DNA from 4 places in the Rhizobium sp. 05N49 genome. Region 4 is predicted to be linked to each of the others. Evidence: predicted binding sites of a transcription regulator. Region 4 holds the regulator's gene; each other region holds the start of a gene.

Region 1 (4,415 bases), on a different contig from region 4:
ATCCAGATGAATTCATTCCCGATTGCGGGAACTTTCACCATCTCGCGCGGGGCAAAGACCTCCGCAGAGGTGATCACCTGCACGCTGACAGAATCAGGTGCCAAAGGATGGGGCGAATGTGTGCCCTACCGCCGCTATGGCGAGACGACGGAAAGCGTGATGGCGCAGATCGAAGCGGCCCGCCCGCTGATCGAGGATGGCATCTCCCGGGCCGCACTGTTGCATGCCATGCCGCCGGGCGCGGCCCGCAATGCCGTCGATTGCGCGCTGTGGGATCTCGAAGCCAAGCTATCAGGCCGGAGCGTTGCCGACCGGCTCGATCTGCGCAAGCTGAAGTCCCTGACGACTGCCTATACGATCTCGCTCGGAGAACCCGATGTCATGGCAGCCCAGGCGCGTGAACATGCGCAGCGCCCGCTTCTGAAGGTCAAGGTCGGCACTGGCGATGACGAAAGCCGCATTTTGGCAGTGCGCGCCGCCGCGCCCGATTCCGCCATCATCCTCGATGCCAACGAGGGCTGGCCGGAAGACAGGCTTGAACATCATCTTCGTATCGCTGCCGAAGCCAATATCGCGCTGGTGGAGCAGCCGCTGCCGGCCGGCCGTGACGACATGCTGGCCGAGATCGCTCGCCATGTGCTCGTCTGCGCCGATGAAAGCGTCCATCACACCGGCGACCTCGCAAGCCTTGCCGACCGCTATGACGCGATCAACATCAAGCTGGATAAGACCGGCGGCCTGACGGAAGCGCTGGAAATGAAGGAGGAAGCCCAGCGGCTCGGCTTCTCCATCATGATTGGCTGCATGGTCGGCACGTCGCTTGCGATGGCGCCTGCCGTTCTTCTGGCGCAGGACGCCGATTTCGTCGATCTCGACGGCCCGCTGCTCTTGGCCCGCGACCGCGAGCCCGGTCTGAACTACGCCGGCTCCCTCGTATTCCCGCCCGACGCCAGCCTCTGGGGCTGAAGATAATAGGCGATGATGACAAGGGCGAGCCCGAAGGCCGCGACACAGGCCATGACATAAAAGCTGTCGAGGCCGAGCGCGGAATAGATGTAGCCTGAGGCGATCGTCATCAGGCCGGAGGCCATGCCGATATAGAAGAAATAGGCGCCCTGGGCCGAGGCTTCCTGCGTCTCCTGCACCGTCGCCACGATGCGCCGCTGCACGCCGGTATGCACGAAGGCATAGGTAAAACCGTGCAGGCATTGCAGCATGAAGAACCCGATGAAGCTCGTTTCCATCGGGAAGAACACCCAGCGGCAGATGCTGACGGCGCAGCCGAATCGGATCAGCGTCCAGGCATTGAAGCGGCGGTTGAGCCGCCGCGACAGGAAGAACACCGTTACTTCGGAGGCGACGCCGGCGCTCCAGAGCAGGCCGACCGCGGTGCCCGAAAAACCGAGCTGGTGCCAATAGATCGAGGAGAAGGCGTTGAGCAGCGCATGGCTTGCCTGCTGTATGGAAACGCCGAGCAGCAGAAGCAGCAGATGCGGCTCCCGCAGGCCGCTGCCCGTCGTCGCCGGGAGATTGATCGGCTGGCCGCGCCGCCGTGTCGGCCCGATGCGTGGACAGAAAACCGCCATGACGATTGTCAGCGTGAAGCCGAAGATCATCACCGGCAGCACCATGGCGCCGCCCCATTTGCCGACCAGCTCGCCGCCGATCAGCGTGGAAACAATGAAGGCAACCGAGCCCCAGACGCGCATGGAGCCGTAATCGAGCCCCCAGCGGCGCACCCCCGAAATCACGATCGATTCGACGACCGGCACATAGGGAGCGAATGTCGCGCCCTGCAGCGCAAAGACGATCAGCACCGGCCAGAAATTCGTGGTCCAGTAGAGCGCTATGGCGGTCAGCAGCGAGAGGATGCCTGACCATAGAAGCACATGTGCCCTCTCCTGCATGCGGTCGGCAAAGACCGCCACGATCGGGGCCACAAGAACGCGCACCACCATGGGTACGGCCAGAATCGTGCCGATCTGGTGGTCACTGAACTGGTGGTCTGCAAGCCAGACGGGGAAGAAGGGCAGAACGATGCCGTTGACCAGCAGCGGCGCGCTGTAGCACAGCGCGCTAAGCTGCCGGAAGCGCGGCGGCGCTCCCTCACCCGTCGAGGGATTTTGTGCGGGAATCATGATGGACCTGAAGGAAACTGACCGTTGCCTAACACATCCAATCCGACACGACTATGGCGAGAAATAGCCCGCCTGTAACGTTTCGGACATAACTCGAAACGATTTAAAAAATTAATTGGGCCTGTCGCCTGACGGCAACGGCTAAATTCATGATGCACCGGCCAGGCCGGTGCGGTACGCACACATTATTCAGGCAGCCTGCGGGGCGAGATCGCCCTCTTCAAGCAATTCGACAGAGGTCAGGGCCGGCACGTTGCTGGTCAGCGCACGCCAGGTGATGAGTTCGAACCGGCCGTCCTCATGCTCGACGATTGCCGTGCAGCTTTCGACCCAGTCGCCGGTGTTGATGTAACGGACACCGTCCATATCCTCGATCACGGCGTGATGGATATGGCCGCAGATGACGCCATCGGCGCCGCTCTTGCGGGCTTCCTCGGCAACCACACGCTGGAATTCGCCGATGAAGTTGACGGCGTGTTTCACCTGCAGCTTGGCCCATGCCGAGAAGGACCAATAAGGCATGCCGAGGCGGCGGCGCACGGCAGCCAGCACAATATTGATGCGGATCGCCATATCGTAGGCCCAATCGCCAAGATAGGCGAGCAGCCGGGCATTGCGTACGACGACGTCGAATTCATCGCCGTGCAGGATCAGATACTTCTTGCCGTCGGCGCCGTCGTGGATGATGCGGTCGACGACTTCGATGCCGCCGAAATGCGTGCCCGGAAAGGCGCGCAGGAATTCGTCGTGATTGCCGGGAATATAGACGACGCGCGTACCCTTGCGTGCCTTGCGCAAGAGTTTCTGGACGACGTCGTTGCAGACCTGCGGCCAGTACCAGCTGCGCTTCAGGCGCCAGCCGTCGATGATATCGCCAACGAGGTAGATCGTGTCTGCCTCATGGTATTTCAGGAAATCCAGCAGGAAATCCGCCTTGGCGGCCTTCGAGCCGAGATGCACATCGGAAATGAAGAGGGTGCGGAAGCGCCGGGGTTCCATCATGTCTGTCACAAGCCTTTCCGCTCGTGTCCCATCGTTCTTCGTCTGGTCTTCCAAAATCAGACTCGTGTATCAGGAAGATGACAAACCGCAGGAAAGCCCTGCAAAGCCGCTCAATCCACCGATAAGAGCCCTTCCCGGTCGGAGTGCCGCAGCTGGCCGGGAAAACTCCGATGTCAGCTCCCCGTTACCATCAGATCAAAAAGTTCCGCTGCGCTTATTTCCGTACTGTTCCCACGGGTCGATTGATGTATGGAGGAAGCTTCAAAAGACTTCGAACAACGCTGGAGGCGGCGATGGATCACCAGGAAAAATCCAAATCGGAAAAGAATTTGACGGGCGGCAGCCTCGACGAGCAGGCGCTTTTCTTCCACCGCTATCCGCGCCCCGGCAAGCTGGAAATCCAGGCGACCAAGCCGCTCGGTAACCAGCGCGACCTGGCGCTTGCCTATTCTCCCGGTGTCGCCGCTCCCTGCCTCGCCATCCGTGACAATCCGGAGCAGGCGGCCGACTATACGTCCCGCGCCAATCTCGTCGCCGTCATCTCCAACGGCACCGCCGTGCTCGGCCTCGGCAATATCGGCCCGCTTGCCTCCAAGCCGGTCATGGAAGGCAAGGCCGTCCTCTTCAAGAAATTCGCCGGCATCGACGTCTTCGATATCGAAGTGGATGCGGCAGATGTCGACCAGATGGTTTCCACCGTCGCCTCGCTGGAGCCGACCTTTGGCGGCATCAACCTCGAGGACATCAAGGCGCCGGAATGCTTCCGCATCGAGAAGCAGCTGCGTGAGAAGATGAAGATCCCGGTCTTCCATGACGACCAGCATGGCACCGCGATCATCGTCGCAGCCGCCATCCTCAACGGCCTGGAACTCGCCGGCAAGAAGATCGATGAGGTGAAGATCGTCGCCTCCGGCGCAGGTGCCGCCGCCCTTGCCTGTCTCAACCTGCTGGTGACGCTCGGCGCCAAACGCGAAAACATCTGGGTCCACGATCTCGAAGGCCTCGTCTATGAAGGCCGCGTCGAGCTGATGGACGAGTGGAAGGCGATCTACGCTCAGAAGAGCGACACGCGCACGCTTGCCGAAAATATCGGCGGCGCCGACGTTTTCCTCGGCCTGTCAGCGGCCGGCGTGCTGAAGCCGGAACTCCTGGCGCAGATGGCCGAAAAGCCGCTCATCATGGCGCTTGCCAATCCGACGCCAGAGATCATGCCGGATCTTGCCCGCGCCGCCCGCCCCGATGCGATGATCTGCACCGGCCGTTCCGACTTCCCGA
Region 2 (4,415 bases), on a different contig from region 4:
GCACCTTGCCCTGCACGAGGTTGAGAAGCTGCTTCAGTGTCGGCACCTTGTCCTTTGTGCCGCCGATGGCGATCAGCCCGAGCTCCCCGGAGGTCCGCTCGCGCACGTCGCCCTTCAGGTTGCAGAGACGTTCCAGATCCTCGTCATGAAAGATGATTGGCACGCCATCGGATGCGTAATGCAGGTCGCATTCGATGGCAAAGCCTGCTTCGACGGCTCGTGAAAAAGCCGAGAGCGTGTTTTCCCAGACGGTATTGTTGAGGTCGTGATAGCCGCGGTGCGCAACCGGCAGCTCTTTGATCCAGGCGGCATTCGTCATTATGCGATTTCCATGATAGCATCGATTTCGACTGCGGCCCCAAGGGGCAGGGCTGCCATGCCGACGGCAGCGCGGGCATGTTTGCCGGCTTCGCCGAGTACGTTGGCAATCAGGTTCGAAGCGCCGTTGATGACAAGGTGCTGTTCGATGAAATCAGGCGTCGAGGCAACGAAGCCGTTGAGCTTGATGACGCGGCGGATACGGCCGAGATCGCCGCCGAGAGCCGCCTTTGCCTGAGCGAGAATATTGATGGCGCAAAGCTCTGCCGCGCGCTGGCCGGTGGCGACATCGACATTCTTGCCGAGATGGCCCGACACGGCGACCTTGCCGCCTTCAAGCGGCAGCTGGCCGGAGATGGTGAGCAGATTGCCGCTGATGACATAGGGGACATAATTGGCGGCGGGTGCGGCAGCTTCGGGCAGGGTTATCCCCATTTCCGAGAGACGCGTTGCGATTTGATCGGACATTTTCGTCTCCGCTTTTGTTGTCAATTCTTCAAAAATTATGCATCAAGACTAGAATCTTTAATGTGACAGTTTCGAGCCTCGACTTGGCCGCCTCGATTTGGCCGAAACGGTTCTTATAACATCGCGGACGAGTCCAACAGGAGTTAATGAATGTTCCGATCGTCACTTGCCGCTCTTCTTCTCGCGAGCGTCTCCGCCAATGTTTCGGCGGCCGCGCCGGCGACGAGCGCTGCGATCGCGACCGGGCTTGTCGCTCACCGCGCCGTCTACGATCTGGAACTGAAGGATGCTTCGGAACGCTCGGGCATCGCTTCCATGTATGGCCGCATGGTCTATGAGTTCGACGGCAATTACTGCGAAGGCTTCACCACCAACTTCCGCTTCGTCACCCAGATTGATACCGGCGACAACGTGCGCGTCAGCGATCAGCAGACCAAAACCTTTGAAAGCCTGAAGGACGGCAAGTTCACTTTCGACACCAAGTCCTTCACCGACGATCAGCTCGACAAGGAAGTCAACGGTGCGGCCGAAGACAAGCCGGAGGGTGTGAAGGTCGATCTCAAGCAGCCGGCAAGCCGTGAACTGCAGCTCGCGGAAAGCCGTTTTCCGACCGAGCACATGCTCGACGTCATCCAGAACGCCAAGGACGGCAAGCGTTTCTTCGAGGCGCGCGTTTTCGACGGCTCTGACGACGGCGACAAATCCCTGGTAACGACGACGATCGTGGGCAAGCAGGAAACTCCGGCTGCGGACGAGGCCGATGCCGACAATGCCGGCGAGTTTGCCAAGTCTTCGTTCTGGCCGGTGACCATCTCCTATTTTAACGAGAATGCCAAATCCGACACGCTGCCGGTCTACCGTATGTCGTTCAAGCTCTACGAGAACGGCATCACCCGGGATCTGACGATGGATTATGGAGACTTCGTCCTGACCGGCAAGCTCGCCAAGCTCGAGCTGCTCGACAAGAAGGCTGCGCCTGCCTGCCAGTAAGACGGCTTTTGCACCGACGTAAGCGCCTGTCATAAAACAGTATTTCTAGTACAGCTAAACTGTCGTCCCGCAGATGAGTCGTCGCGGGCCGGTCTTTGCGGAATTCTGCCTTTCCGGTCCTGCGTGGCGTTTGACCCATTTGCTCCGATTATGGGGTCGCAATTCGTAACACCAATTGCGCCACAAGCCGAGAAAGACGACCCGAATGGCCGATACCGATCTCGCGACTGTCCAGAATGCTCCCCTGCCGGCGATCGCCGCCGATCCCAAGGAAGTCGCCCGCATTACGGACACTATCAGTATTGCAGACCGTGCCGGCATCTCCGTTTACGGCGACCGCGCGCAGCAAGCCGTCAGTGACTATGCCGACAGGATCCTGCGCGAGGTGCGCAATAAGGATCTTGGCGAGGTCGGAAAGCTTTTGACCGACATCATCCTGAAATCGAAGAGCCTTGACCCCGCCTCGATCAAGGACAGGGGTTTCCTGAGCCGCGTGTTCCTCTCCGCGAAGGCGCGTCTCGAGCGCTTCAAGGAGGAGTTCGAGGATGTCGCCGGCCAGATAGACCGCATCGGCCTGGAGCTCGACCGCCACAAGGATACGCTGCGTCGCGACATCGCCCTTCTCGACGACCTGCATGAAGAGACGAAGCAGTCGATCGTGAAGCTCGATGCCTATGTCCAGGCAGGCAAGAATTTCGCCGAGCAGTTTCGTTCGATCGAGCTGCCGAAGTTGAAGAGCACGGCCGATGCCGCATCCTCCAGCCCCGGTGGCGGCATGCTGGAAGCCCAGACCTATCAGGACAGTGTCCAGGCGCTCGACCGGCTTGAAAAGCGCATCTTCTATCTGCAGCAGGCGCGCCAGCTCGGCATTCAGCAGCTTCCGCAGATCCGCATCGTCCAGGCCGGCGACGAGACGCTGATCGAGAACCTGCAGGCGACCTCGGCGCTGACGGTTCCCGCCTGGAAGCAGAAGATGGTGATCCTTCTGGGGCTCACACGGCAGAAATCGGCCCTGGACCTGCAGAAGACTGTGACCGACGCCACCAATGACATGATCCGCCAGGCTTCCGAAATGATGAAGGATCAGGCGATCGCCATCGAGCAGCAGTCGCAGCGCGGCATTGTCGATATGGAAACACTTGCCAAGGCCAATCAGGATCTGATCGATACCGTCACCGGCGTGCTGCGCGTGCAGGAAGAGGGGCGCAAGAAGCGTACACAGGCCGAGCAGCAGATGGAACAGCTGACAATCGACCTCAAGAAGGCGATGACCCAGGCGTGAGCGGCAAAATCATTATCCGATCACTCGTGTCCGCGCTCACCCTGTCCGGCCTGGTGGCACTGGCAGGCTGCGATGCTTTCACCCGCGGCCCGAATTTTTCCATCGTTTCCGGCTCGGAAAACACCATCCTGCAGCCGATCGTCGAGGAATTCTGCAAGGAGAAACACGCGACCTGCTCCTTCAAATATGAGGGCACGCTCGATATTGGCCTTGCGCTGCAAAGCGATCAAGGCGTGGAGCAGGATGCCGTGTGGCCGGCCTCCAGCGTCTGGGTCGACATGTTCGATGCCAAACGCAGGGTCAAGGACCTGACATCGGTGGCGCAGACACCCGTCATCCTCGGCGTGCGCAAGTCGAAGGCCGAGCAGCTCGGTTGGGTCGGCAAGGATGTCTTCATGAAGGATATCCTGACAGCGGTGAACAGCGGATCGCTGAAATTCCTGATGACATCGGCCACCCAGTCGAATTCCGGTGCCAGCGCCTATCTCGCCATGCTTTCAAGCGCGCTCGGCAACAAGCCTGTCATCGAGCCGGGCGATCTCGACAACAAGACTGTGCAGGACACCGTTCGAAGCCTGCTTGCCGGCGTCGTGCGCTCCTCTGGCTCGTCGGGCTGGCTTGCCGACCTCTATACGGACTCGGCCGGCAAGGGCACGGTCTATGATGCGATGTGGAATTATGAGGCTGTCATAAAGGAAACCAACGACAAGCTGTCAGGCATGGGCAAGGAGCCGCTCTATGCCATTTATCCCGCCGATGGCGTGGCGATGGCGGATTCGCCGATCGGCTTTGTCGATCATGGCCGGGGTCCCGAGGTCCAGGCCTTTTTCAAGGATCTGCTCACCTATCTGCGTTCGCCCGATGTGCAGAAGAGGATTGCCGAAACCGGCCGCCGCCTGCCGCTCGGCAGCGTCACCGCCGAAGCTGAGCCGAGCTGGAATTTCGATCCTGCCAAACTGGTGACCGCGATCCGCATGCCGGAAACGGCCGTGATCCGCCAGGCGCTCACGCTCTATCAGGCGGCACTGCGCAAACCGTCATTGACGGTACTCTGCCTCGATTTCTCCGGCTCGATGCAGGGAGATGGCGAGAACAGTCTGCAGCAGGCGATGCGCTTCCTCTTCACGCCCGAGGAGGCAAGCAAGGTTCTGGTGCAATGGTCGCCGGCCGACCGCATCTTCATCATTCCGTTCGATGCCAATGTCCGCGATATCTTCTCGGCCTCGGGCGACACGATGGAACAGCAGGGGCTTCTCAACGCCGTTTCCGGACAGCATGCAGGCGGCGGCACCAATATGTATGCCTGCGCCGAACGCGCACTTCAGCAGATGACGAAGACCGGGGACCTCGGCAATTA
Region 3 (4,415 bases), on a different contig from region 4:
TCCTCACCAGCCTGGTAAAGGGAGAAGTGCCTGTCGGCGTTCTCGCTACCCAGGTTGGCCTGAGCCAGTCGGCCCTCTCCCAGCATCTGTCGAAATTGCGCGCTCAGAAGCTGGTCAAGACCCGTCGTGATGCACAGACGATCTACTATTCCAGCAATTCCGAGCCGGTCATGAAGATCCTTGCAACACTCGAGGATATCTACGTGGCTCAGAACCGGAGCAGGTCTGCAGCCTGATGTTAGCGCTGACATGATGTCAGTCTGAGCAACGTTCCAGGAGATGTTTCCGCGGACGCTGCTTATGCTATTTTTCAGCACGTGAAGCCTTAGAGGCCGGCAATTCGCAAGAATTGCCGGCCTTGTTTGGTTGGAGAAGCGGGCTTAGCTGCCCACCACTCCGTTCTTGCTGCGCGTCAGCACGACAAGCGACGGACGGGCCGGTACGCCCGGCTTGAAGTCCGGCCAGCTGGTGCCGGCATCTTCCATCGAAGTCGCATCCTCGTTGTCGGCCATGCGCAATTCGCCCGGATGCTGGACCGAGAGGAAGACGCTGGAACCATCAGAGGTGAAGGTCGGAGAACAGGTCTCCGAACCGACGGGCGCGATATAGATGAGCTTCGGCAGCGCGCGGCCCGGACCTTCTGTATCCATCACATAGACGGAATCGGCGATGCCTTCCGGCGGCGGACCGTCGGTCGTCACCCAAAGACGGCCTGCCGGATCGACGGCAAGATTATCAGGATCAGTAAACCATCCGGCCGAAGTGGTCGCCGGATGGAACATCGCCTGGTCTTCGGGCTTTGCCGGATCCCCGCAAAGGACGAAGACGTCCCATTTGAAGCTCTCGGCTGCGTAATCAGGCTTGTCCGGACCGCCGGGGGTTACCAGTTCCAGCAGATGCCCATGCGGATTGGGGCCACGCGGATTGGCAACGTTGACCTGTTCCTTCTCGTCGTCACCCTGGCCTTTCGGCAGGCGGTCCTCATTCTCGGTCATGGCAACATAGAGCTTGCCGGTGCCGAGATGCGGGATGAAACCTTCCGGGCCGTCCATCGGTGTCGCACTGACGAGATCGGCCGCAGCGCGCGTTGCGAGGACCACATCGGCCTGCGTCTTGAAACCGGCTTCCGCCGTTAGCGGGCCTTCGCCGGCAACGAGCGGGATCCAGCGCATCGTGCCGTCGCTCTCGAACTTGGCGACCGACAGCGTGCCGTGGTCGAGCAGGTCCTTGTTGGCGGCACGATCGTCAGGGTTCCACGGATCGCGGGTGACGAAGCGATAGATATATTCGAAATCGTCATCATCGCCCATGAAGACCACGACGCGGCCATCCGGCGCCACGCAACACTGTGCGCCTTCATGTGTCATGCGGCCGAGCGATGTACGCTTGACCGGCTTTGCCGAGGGATCGAAGGGATCGATTTCGACGACCCAGTCGAAACGCATCCATTCGTTCGGCTCTTCCTCGAACTTGAAGCGCGGTTCGACGCGGCTGACGGAATAGATGTCGTTCTCGTCCTCGTCCCAGCCCTGTCGCTCGACCAGTTCCTGGTTCGGGAGCTTTTTATAGTCGCCGGCAAAGACGTCCATTGCGCCTTCTTCACCTGAGAGCATCGTGCCCCAGGGCGTGATGCCGCCATTGCAGTTCGAGATCGTGCCGAAGACGACCGTGCCGGTCGGATCGGCCTTGGTCTTGAGGCGGTCATCACCGGCAGCCGGGCCGGAAATGCCGATTTCCGTGCTCATGTGGATGCGGCGATTATATTTGCCGTCCTTGACCACCTGCCACTGATTGCCGTCCTTGCGCACCTCAAAGACGGAGACGCCGACAGCGGCCATGACCGCACGGATCTGGTCCTCGGTCAGCTTCTCGCGATAATTCTCCGCCGTCAGGCCCGGGAACATCAGGAAGGGCGTCGCATATTCGTGGCTGACGACCATCAGGCCGTGGTCCGAGCTCTTCTCGCCCCAGGGCAATGGCAGGAACTGCGTGAAGTCGTTATTGTAGCCGAACTGGCGTTCGGCGGCCTTGCCGTTGAGCTTGGCCACGTCGAATTCCGGGCTGTCGGCAAAGAGCGCGTCGCCCCAGCGCACCAGGATCTGGCGCTCATAGCCTTCAGGCCAGTGGTCGGCGGTGTCGCGCACGCGCTTCAGTTCTGGGAAAGTGAGCGTCGACTCGGCGGCTTCTGCCTTGGTAGCTTCGAAAGCCGGCGCAAAAGCAGCCGCGCCCATGGCTGCGATGAAGCCTTTCAGAATGGTACGGCGACGAACGCCTTCTTCGAGAATGGTGCCGTAGCTCGGCGCAAATGCACGCCGCGGATTGGGGCGCGGCCTGGTTTTCTGGCGGTCCGTCATGACTACCTCCGGTAAAAACGGTTGAATTTCAAGGAAATGAATGAAATGCCCTTGGCCATTGCGGCCATCGATTTCTGTAGCAATGCCCAGCGAAGGATTGATGACGCCTCAAGCGTCTCGGGAACGGCATTTGGCGGCGCTTCTTCGGCTTGACGCCTTGCCCGGCGCTGATAATTTGACCGGGCAGTAAAAATAAACGGCGCCAAGCCTAAAACGGGAACGGCCTCCCCAACGGCCAGGAGAACAGCATGTCCAACCGCCTGAATGCAACGCCAAACGACCTTCGCGCCTTTTGGATGCCCTTTACCGCGAACCGCCAGTTCAAGAAGGAACCGCGCCTTTTCGTGAGCGCGAAGGATATGTACTACCAGACCCATGACGGCCGTCAGGTGCTGGACGGTACGGCTGGCCTCTGGTGCGTGAATGCCGGACACTGCCGCCCGAAGATCACCGAAGCGATCCGCGAGCAGGCGGGCGAACTCGATTACGCCCCCGCTTTCCAGCTCGGTCACCCCAAGGCCTTTGAACTCGCCAACCGCTTGGTCGACATCGCCCCCGAGGGATTGGATCACGTCCTCTACACCAATTCCGGTTCTGAATCGGTGGAAACGGCGCTCAAGGTGGCGCTTGCCTATCACCGCGTGAAGGGCAATGGCTCACGCTTCCGCCTGATCGGCCGCGAGCGCGGCTATCACGGCGTCAATTTCGGCGGTATCTCCGTCGGCGGCATCGTCACCAACCGCAAGATGTTCGGCACGCTTTTGACCGGCGTCGACCACATGCCGCACACCCACCTGCCCGGCAAGAACAACTTCACCCGCGGCGAGCCTGAAATTGGCGGCGATCTCGCCACCGAACTCGAGCGCATCGTCACCCTGCATGACGCCTCGACGGTCGCCGCCGTCATCGTCGAGCCGGTCGCCGGCTCTACCGGCGTGCTCATTCCGCCGAAGGGTTACCTGCAGAAACTGCGCGAAATCTGCACTAAGCACGGCATCCTGCTGATCTTCGACGAAGTCATCACCGGCTTCGGCCGCCTCGGTGCTCCCTTCGCTGCCCAGTATTACGACGTGAAGCCCGACATGATCACCGCCGCCAAGGGCCTGACCAACGGCGTCATCCCGATGGGCGCCGTCTTCGTGACCTCGGAAATCCACGATGCCTTCATGAATGGCCCCGAGCACATGATCGAGTTCTTCCACGGTTATACCTATTCGGGTAACCCGATCGCTTCGGCCGCAGCCCTTGCAACGCTCGACACCTACAAGGAAGAAGGCCTGCTGACACGCGCAGCCGAGCTCGCCGACTATTGGGCCGATGCGCTGCATTCGCTGAAGGATTGCCCCAACGTCATCGACATCAGAAATACGGGTCTCATCGGCGCCATCGAGCTCGACCCGATTGCCGGCGAGCCAACCAAGCGCGCCTTCACGGCCTTCCTCAAGGCCTATGAAAGCGGTCTGCTGATCCGCACGACAGGCGACATTATCGCGCTCTCGCCGCCGCTGATCATCGAGAAGAAGCACATCGACGAGCTCTTCGGCAAACTGCGCACGATCCTGCAGAACAACATCTGAGCGCAATCATCCCGGATGAATTCAAGGGCGAGGCTCCGGCCTCGCCCTTTCTTTTTGATGTCGGCGACCTCGATCGCGTAATCGGTCTCCGGTGTGACGGATTTCCTGCAGACAGGGCAAATCACCCCAATGGAGATCCCATGCAAAGACTCGTCTTCCTTCTCTCCCTCGCCCTGCTGCTGGCACCTGCAGCACACGCCGGAACCGGTTTTCGTGAAATCACCCTGGCCGGCAAGAATAGCGATAGCCCTGTTCATGTCAGCATCTGGTATCCAACCGCATCCGACGCCGCGCCGGTTCTTCTCGGCGAAACCCCGGCCTTTATCGGTCAGCCCGTGATCCGGGATGCCGCACCCATGACCGGCCCGCATCCGCTGGTCGTCCTCTCCCATGGTTACGGCGGCAGCTGGCGCAACCTCGCCTGGCTTGCCGCCGACCTCGTTGACGCAGGCTATGTCGTTGCCGCGCCCGATCATCCGGGTAC
Region 4 (4,415 bases):
AGTTCAATTACTAGACTGCATGCGGCGGAACTAGTCACCAAAATTGATCAGGCGTTTCTTGCTTCGGAGGCTTCCGAGGCAACGGTGAGGGATTCTGCCATCACCAACGCGAAAGGTGGAGACAGGGCATGAACTGGACAGACGAGCGTGTCGAAAAGCTCAAGAAGCTTTGGTCGGAGGGACTGAGTGCCAGCCAGATCGCTGCGCAACTTGGCGGAGTAAGTAGAAACGCTGTTATCGGCAAGGTTCACCGGCTCAGTCTTCCCGGCCGCGCCAAGGCCGGCGGAACCGCAACCACGGCGCGTGCGCCCAAGCGCAACACCTCTGCGCCCCGCGCCCCGAACTATGCATCTCGCATCGCCACCCGCACCGTGACGCGCCAGCAGGGCGCAACGATGCTGAAGGAAGAGATCGAGATCGAAACGGTCGAGGAAATGGAATACGTGCCGGCCAAAAACGTGGTCGTGCCTATTTCGCGCCGCCTCGGCCTGACGGAACTGACGGAGCGCACCTGCAAGTGGCCGGTCGGCGATCCGCTGAAGGACGATTTCTACTTCTGCGGCTGCGACTCCCCGGATTCATCGCCCTATTGCAACTACCACCAGCGTCTCGCCTATCAGCCGGTGAGCGAACGCCGCAAGGCTGTCCGGGTCGCCTAATCCGCGATCTTCCAACAGACGCGATGTATCATCACCCCTCCTCGCCTTGCGCGGAGGGGTGATTTTTTAGCCGGCACAGGAACGGCGGAAAACGGTTCCTGACCACGATCTGCGGAAGGCCGATCTCTGCCTGCATCCACCTGCCTGACAATACGAACTTATGTGGCCAAGACCATCGATGCGTTTCAGCCCCAGGGCTGGCATGGACCGGTGGGTCATAGCGCTGTAGCGCGATATTCTGATACAGATGCGGTATTCTGGTCGAGTAGCACGGCGCACATAGTCGCTTGGGGGTGCCAATGGAGATCGATCCAAAGCGGATGACAATGGGGTTCGTCGGGGCGGGCACGATTACCGAGGCTGTCGTCACCGGATTGGGCAAGACAGCGTTTCGCGACGCACCCATCGCGCTGTCACCTCGTAACGCAGGCGTCGCCTCCCGGCTCGCGGCGGCAAACGGGAATGTGTCTATCGCTGTGGGCAACCAGGATGTTCTCGACCGCTCCGATCTCGTATTTTTGGCAGTGAGGCCGCAAATTGCCGAGGAGGTCATCCGCTCGCTTCGATTTCGGCCGGGCCACCATGTCATCAGCTTTGTCGCGGCTACGCCAATGGATCAACTGCTGGCGTGGATCGATCGGCCGGTTCGCCTGAGCCTGGCAATTCCACTTCCGTTCGTCGCCGATCTCCAGGGGGCGACTGCGATCTACCCGCCCGACGAGGTCTCCCACACCCTCTTTTCGGCGCTCGGAACGGCGATCCAGGTTGAAGACAAGCAGGAGTTCGAACTTCTCGCGGTGGCGAGCTGCCTGATGGCCAGCTATTTCGGCATCCTGGACGCGACGTCGACCTGGCTGCAGAGCAAGGGGCTCTCGGGAACGGCTGGCGACGCCTACCTCCGTCAATTGTTTTCCGGCCTCGCCCATGCTGCCCGTTCAAAACCTGTCGCGAGTTTCGATGAACTCATCGGCGAGCATTCGACCAAGGGCGGATTGAACGAACAGGTGCTCGAAGACTTTCGTGCGTTTGGCGGCACTGCGGCTCTGCAAAAGGCTCTTGATCGAATTCTTGTGCGCATCCGTCTGTAAAAAGCAGATCCTTTCGAGGTTCGCTTTCGGCGCCTGGTGTCGGCTTTCGTAAGGAGCTAGGGGTGCCAGATAGACAAACGGGCCGCCCGGCAAGCGAGCGACCCGTCTGGACCTCCGATCACTCGGATTAAGCTTAAGCTTCCATGGAATATCCCGCGCCGCGCACGGTGCGGATGACATCCTGCATGTTGGAGAAATTCAGCGCCTTGCGCAGGCGGCCGACATGGACGTCGACGGTGCGCTCGTCCACGTAAATATCATGGCCCCAGACGCCGTCGAGAAGCTGCGAGCGGGAGAAGACGCGGCCCGGCGAGGACATCAGGAATTCCAGCAGGCGGAATTCGGTCGGGCCGAGGCGGACTTCGCGGCTCTTGCGATGGACGCGGTGCGTTTCGCGATCGAGCTCGATATCACCACATTTCAGAACGGTGGAGAGCACCTCGGGACGGGCGCGTCGGAGCATCGCCTTGACGCGGGCGACGAGTTCCGGCGTGGAGAAGGGCTTGACGACATAGTCGTCCGCGCCGGTCGAAAGACCGCGAACGCGCTCGCTCTCTTCACCGCGCGCCGTCAGCATGATGATCGGCAGGCGCTCGGTTTCCGGCCGCATGCGCAGCCGGCGGCAGAGCTCGATGCCGGAAACGCCCGGCAGCATCCAGTCAAGGATGAGCAGGTCCGGCGTGCGCTCCTGAAGCCGGATTTCGGCTTCGTCGCCACGAAGGATCGTATCCACCTCGAAACCTTCGGCTTCGAGGTTGTAGCGGAGAAGCACGCTCAGCGCCTCTTCATCTTCAACAACTGCAACTCTTGGGATCATGCGTGTCAGTCTCCTAATGCATGATCCTTAAACCGGGGGTGATTTAAGCAAGGGACCATGCAAGACTCGGAATTGGCTGCGACCCTTGCGCGCCCCGACGGGGCGCGCACGCAATCGGCAGGTCCGGATTACTCCGTGACCGCACCAACGGTATTGGAGCTGTCGTCCTTCGGACGCTCGCCCTCCGGCTGGGCGCCGGTTGCCATGTAGTAGATCGTCTCGGCGATGTTGGTCGCGTGGTCGCCGATGCGCTCGATGTTCTTGGCGCAGAAGAGAAGATGCGTGCAGCTCGTGATGTTGCGCGGATCTTCCATCATGTAGGTGAGGAGTTCGCGGAACAGCGAGGTGTACATCGCGTCGATCTCGTCGTCGCGCTCGCGGATGGACTTGGCCTTGTCGGCCGAGCGATTGGTGTAGACGTCGAGCACTTCCTTAAGCTGGACCAGCGCCAGTTCGGAGAGATGCTCGAGACCGCGGGCGAGCTTGCGCGGAACGCCGGTGCTCTGCACCGCGATGACGCGCTTTGCCGTGTTCTTGCCGAGATCGCCGACGCGCTCGAGGTCGGCGGCGATGCGGATCGAACCCATGATCTCGCGAAGGTCGGAGGCCATCGGCTGGCGGCGGGCGATCGTGACGATCGCCTTGTCGTTGATCTCGCGTTCAGCGTGATCGAGGATCACGTCGTCGGAAATGACCTTCTGAGCGAGTGCGGTGTCACCGTTGACCAGCGCGCGAATTGCGTCGGCGCCCATCTGTTCGGCAAGACCACCCATCTCGGAAATGCGCCGGGACAGGAACTTCAGATCGTCGTCATAGGCGGAAAAAATATGTGTCGATGCCATGGGGCTTTGTCCTCGAAAATCGGGAAGGCTTCACATTGCCAAAATCAGCCGAACCGGCCCATGATATAGTCCTGGGTGCGCGGATCGTCCGGATTGGTGAACATCTTGTCAGTATCGTTTTCCTCGACCAGGTTGCCGAGGTGGAACATGGCCGTACGCTGTGATACGCGCGCGGCCTGCTGCATGGAATGCGTCACAATGACGATCGTGTAGTTTTCACGCAGCTCGTGGATCAGCTCTTCGACCTTTGCAGTCGCGATCGGGTCGAGCGCCGAGCAGGGCTCGTCCATCAGGATGACTTCCGGGCTGACGGCGACAGCGCGTGCGATGCACAGACGCTGCTGCTGACCACCGGAAAGGCCGGTACCGGATTCATGCACGCGGTCCTTGACCTCGTTCCAGAGGCCGGCGCGCTGCAGGCTGGTCTCGACGATCTGGTCGAGGTCGGCCTTGGACTTTGCCAGACCGTGAATGCGCGGGCCGTAGGAGACGTTTTCATAGATCGTCTTCGGGAACGGGTTCGGCTTCTGGAACACCATGCCGACGCGGGCGCGGAGTTCGACGACGTCGATATCGGGATCGTAGATATCATCCGTGTCGAGCGTGATCTTGCCGGTCACGCGGCAGCCGTCGATCGTGTCGTTCATGCGGTTCAGCGAACGCAGGAAGGTGGACTTGCCGCAGCCCGAGGGGCCGATCAGCGCGGTCACGGTGTTTTCGCGGATGTTCAGATTGACATCGAAAAGCGCACGCTTCTCGCCGTAATAAACGGAGACATCCTGACCGATCATCTTATACGGAACGTTGCTCATTTTCTGGTCCAGCGCCTTCTCGACTGCGGCTTCCGTCAACATGTTCATGATCTTTACTCCGTTTACCAGCGGCGCTCAAAGCGACGACGCAAGAGGATAGCTCCGATGTTCATGACGATCAGGAACAGGAGCAGGACGATGATGGCACCCGAGGTTCTTTCCACGAATGCGCGCTCGGCTTCGTTGGCCCACATGTA

The links. Region 4 encodes PhoB, which activates phosphate uptake and scavenging genes when phosphate is short. Its sites were predicted from a motif close to TGTCATNNANCTGTCAT; they were not measured.
Region 1: a site for PhoB is predicted at 3,207-3,223, ahead of AC1DF8_RS13930 (UDP-2,3-diacylglucosamine diphosphatase). Genes of this name have one in related genera too.
Region 2: a site for PhoB is predicted at 1,804-1,820, ahead of AC1DF8_RS29455 (toxic anion resistance protein). Genes of this name have one in related genera too.
Region 3: a site for PhoB is predicted at 2,444-2,460, ahead of AC1DF8_RS03815 (PhoX family protein). Genes of this name have one in related genera too.

The regions. Positions count from the first base shown of each region.
Region 1 is NZ_JBFTME010000006.1:63,679-68,093, reverse strand. Features, by position in the region: gene dgcA (N-acetyl-D-Glu racemase DgcA) at 1-966, shown strand, start outside; gene AC1DF8_RS13935 (MFS transporter) at 918-2,138, opposite strand; gene AC1DF8_RS13930 (UDP-2,3-diacylglucosamine diphosphatase) at 2,328-3,140, opposite strand; gene AC1DF8_RS13925 (NADP-dependent malic enzyme) at 3,434-4,415, shown strand, end outside.
Region 2 is NZ_JBFTME010000021.1:16,283-20,697, reverse strand. Features, by position in the region: gene AC1DF8_RS29470 (glycerophosphodiester phosphodiesterase) at 1-319, opposite strand, end outside; gene AC1DF8_RS29465 (RidA family protein) at 319-786, opposite strand; gene AC1DF8_RS29460 (cell envelope integrity EipB family protein) at 937-1,776, shown strand; gene AC1DF8_RS29455 (toxic anion resistance protein) at 1,982-3,058, shown strand; gene AC1DF8_RS29450 (substrate-binding domain-containing protein) at 3,073-4,415, shown strand, end outside.
Region 3 is NZ_JBFTME010000001.1:748,987-753,401, forward strand. Features, by position in the region: gene AC1DF8_RS03810 (ArsR/SmtB family transcription factor) at 1-236, shown strand, start outside; gene AC1DF8_RS03815 (PhoX family protein) at 381-2,354, opposite strand; gene aptA (omega-aminotransferase AptA) at 2,603-3,931, shown strand; gene AC1DF8_RS03825 (alpha/beta hydrolase family protein) at 4,072-4,415, shown strand, end outside.
Region 4 is NZ_JBFTME010000002.1:479,106-483,520, reverse strand. Features, by position in the region: gene AC1DF8_RS06595 (GcrA family cell cycle regulator) at 129-659, shown strand; gene AC1DF8_RS06590 (pyrroline-5-carboxylate reductase) at 959-1,747, shown strand; gene phoB (phosphate regulon transcriptional regulator PhoB) at 1,881-2,564, opposite strand; gene phoU (phosphate signaling complex protein PhoU) at 2,693-3,406, opposite strand; gene pstB (phosphate ABC transporter ATP-binding protein PstB) at 3,451-4,266, opposite strand; gene pstA (phosphate ABC transporter permease PstA) at 4,281-4,415, opposite strand, start outside.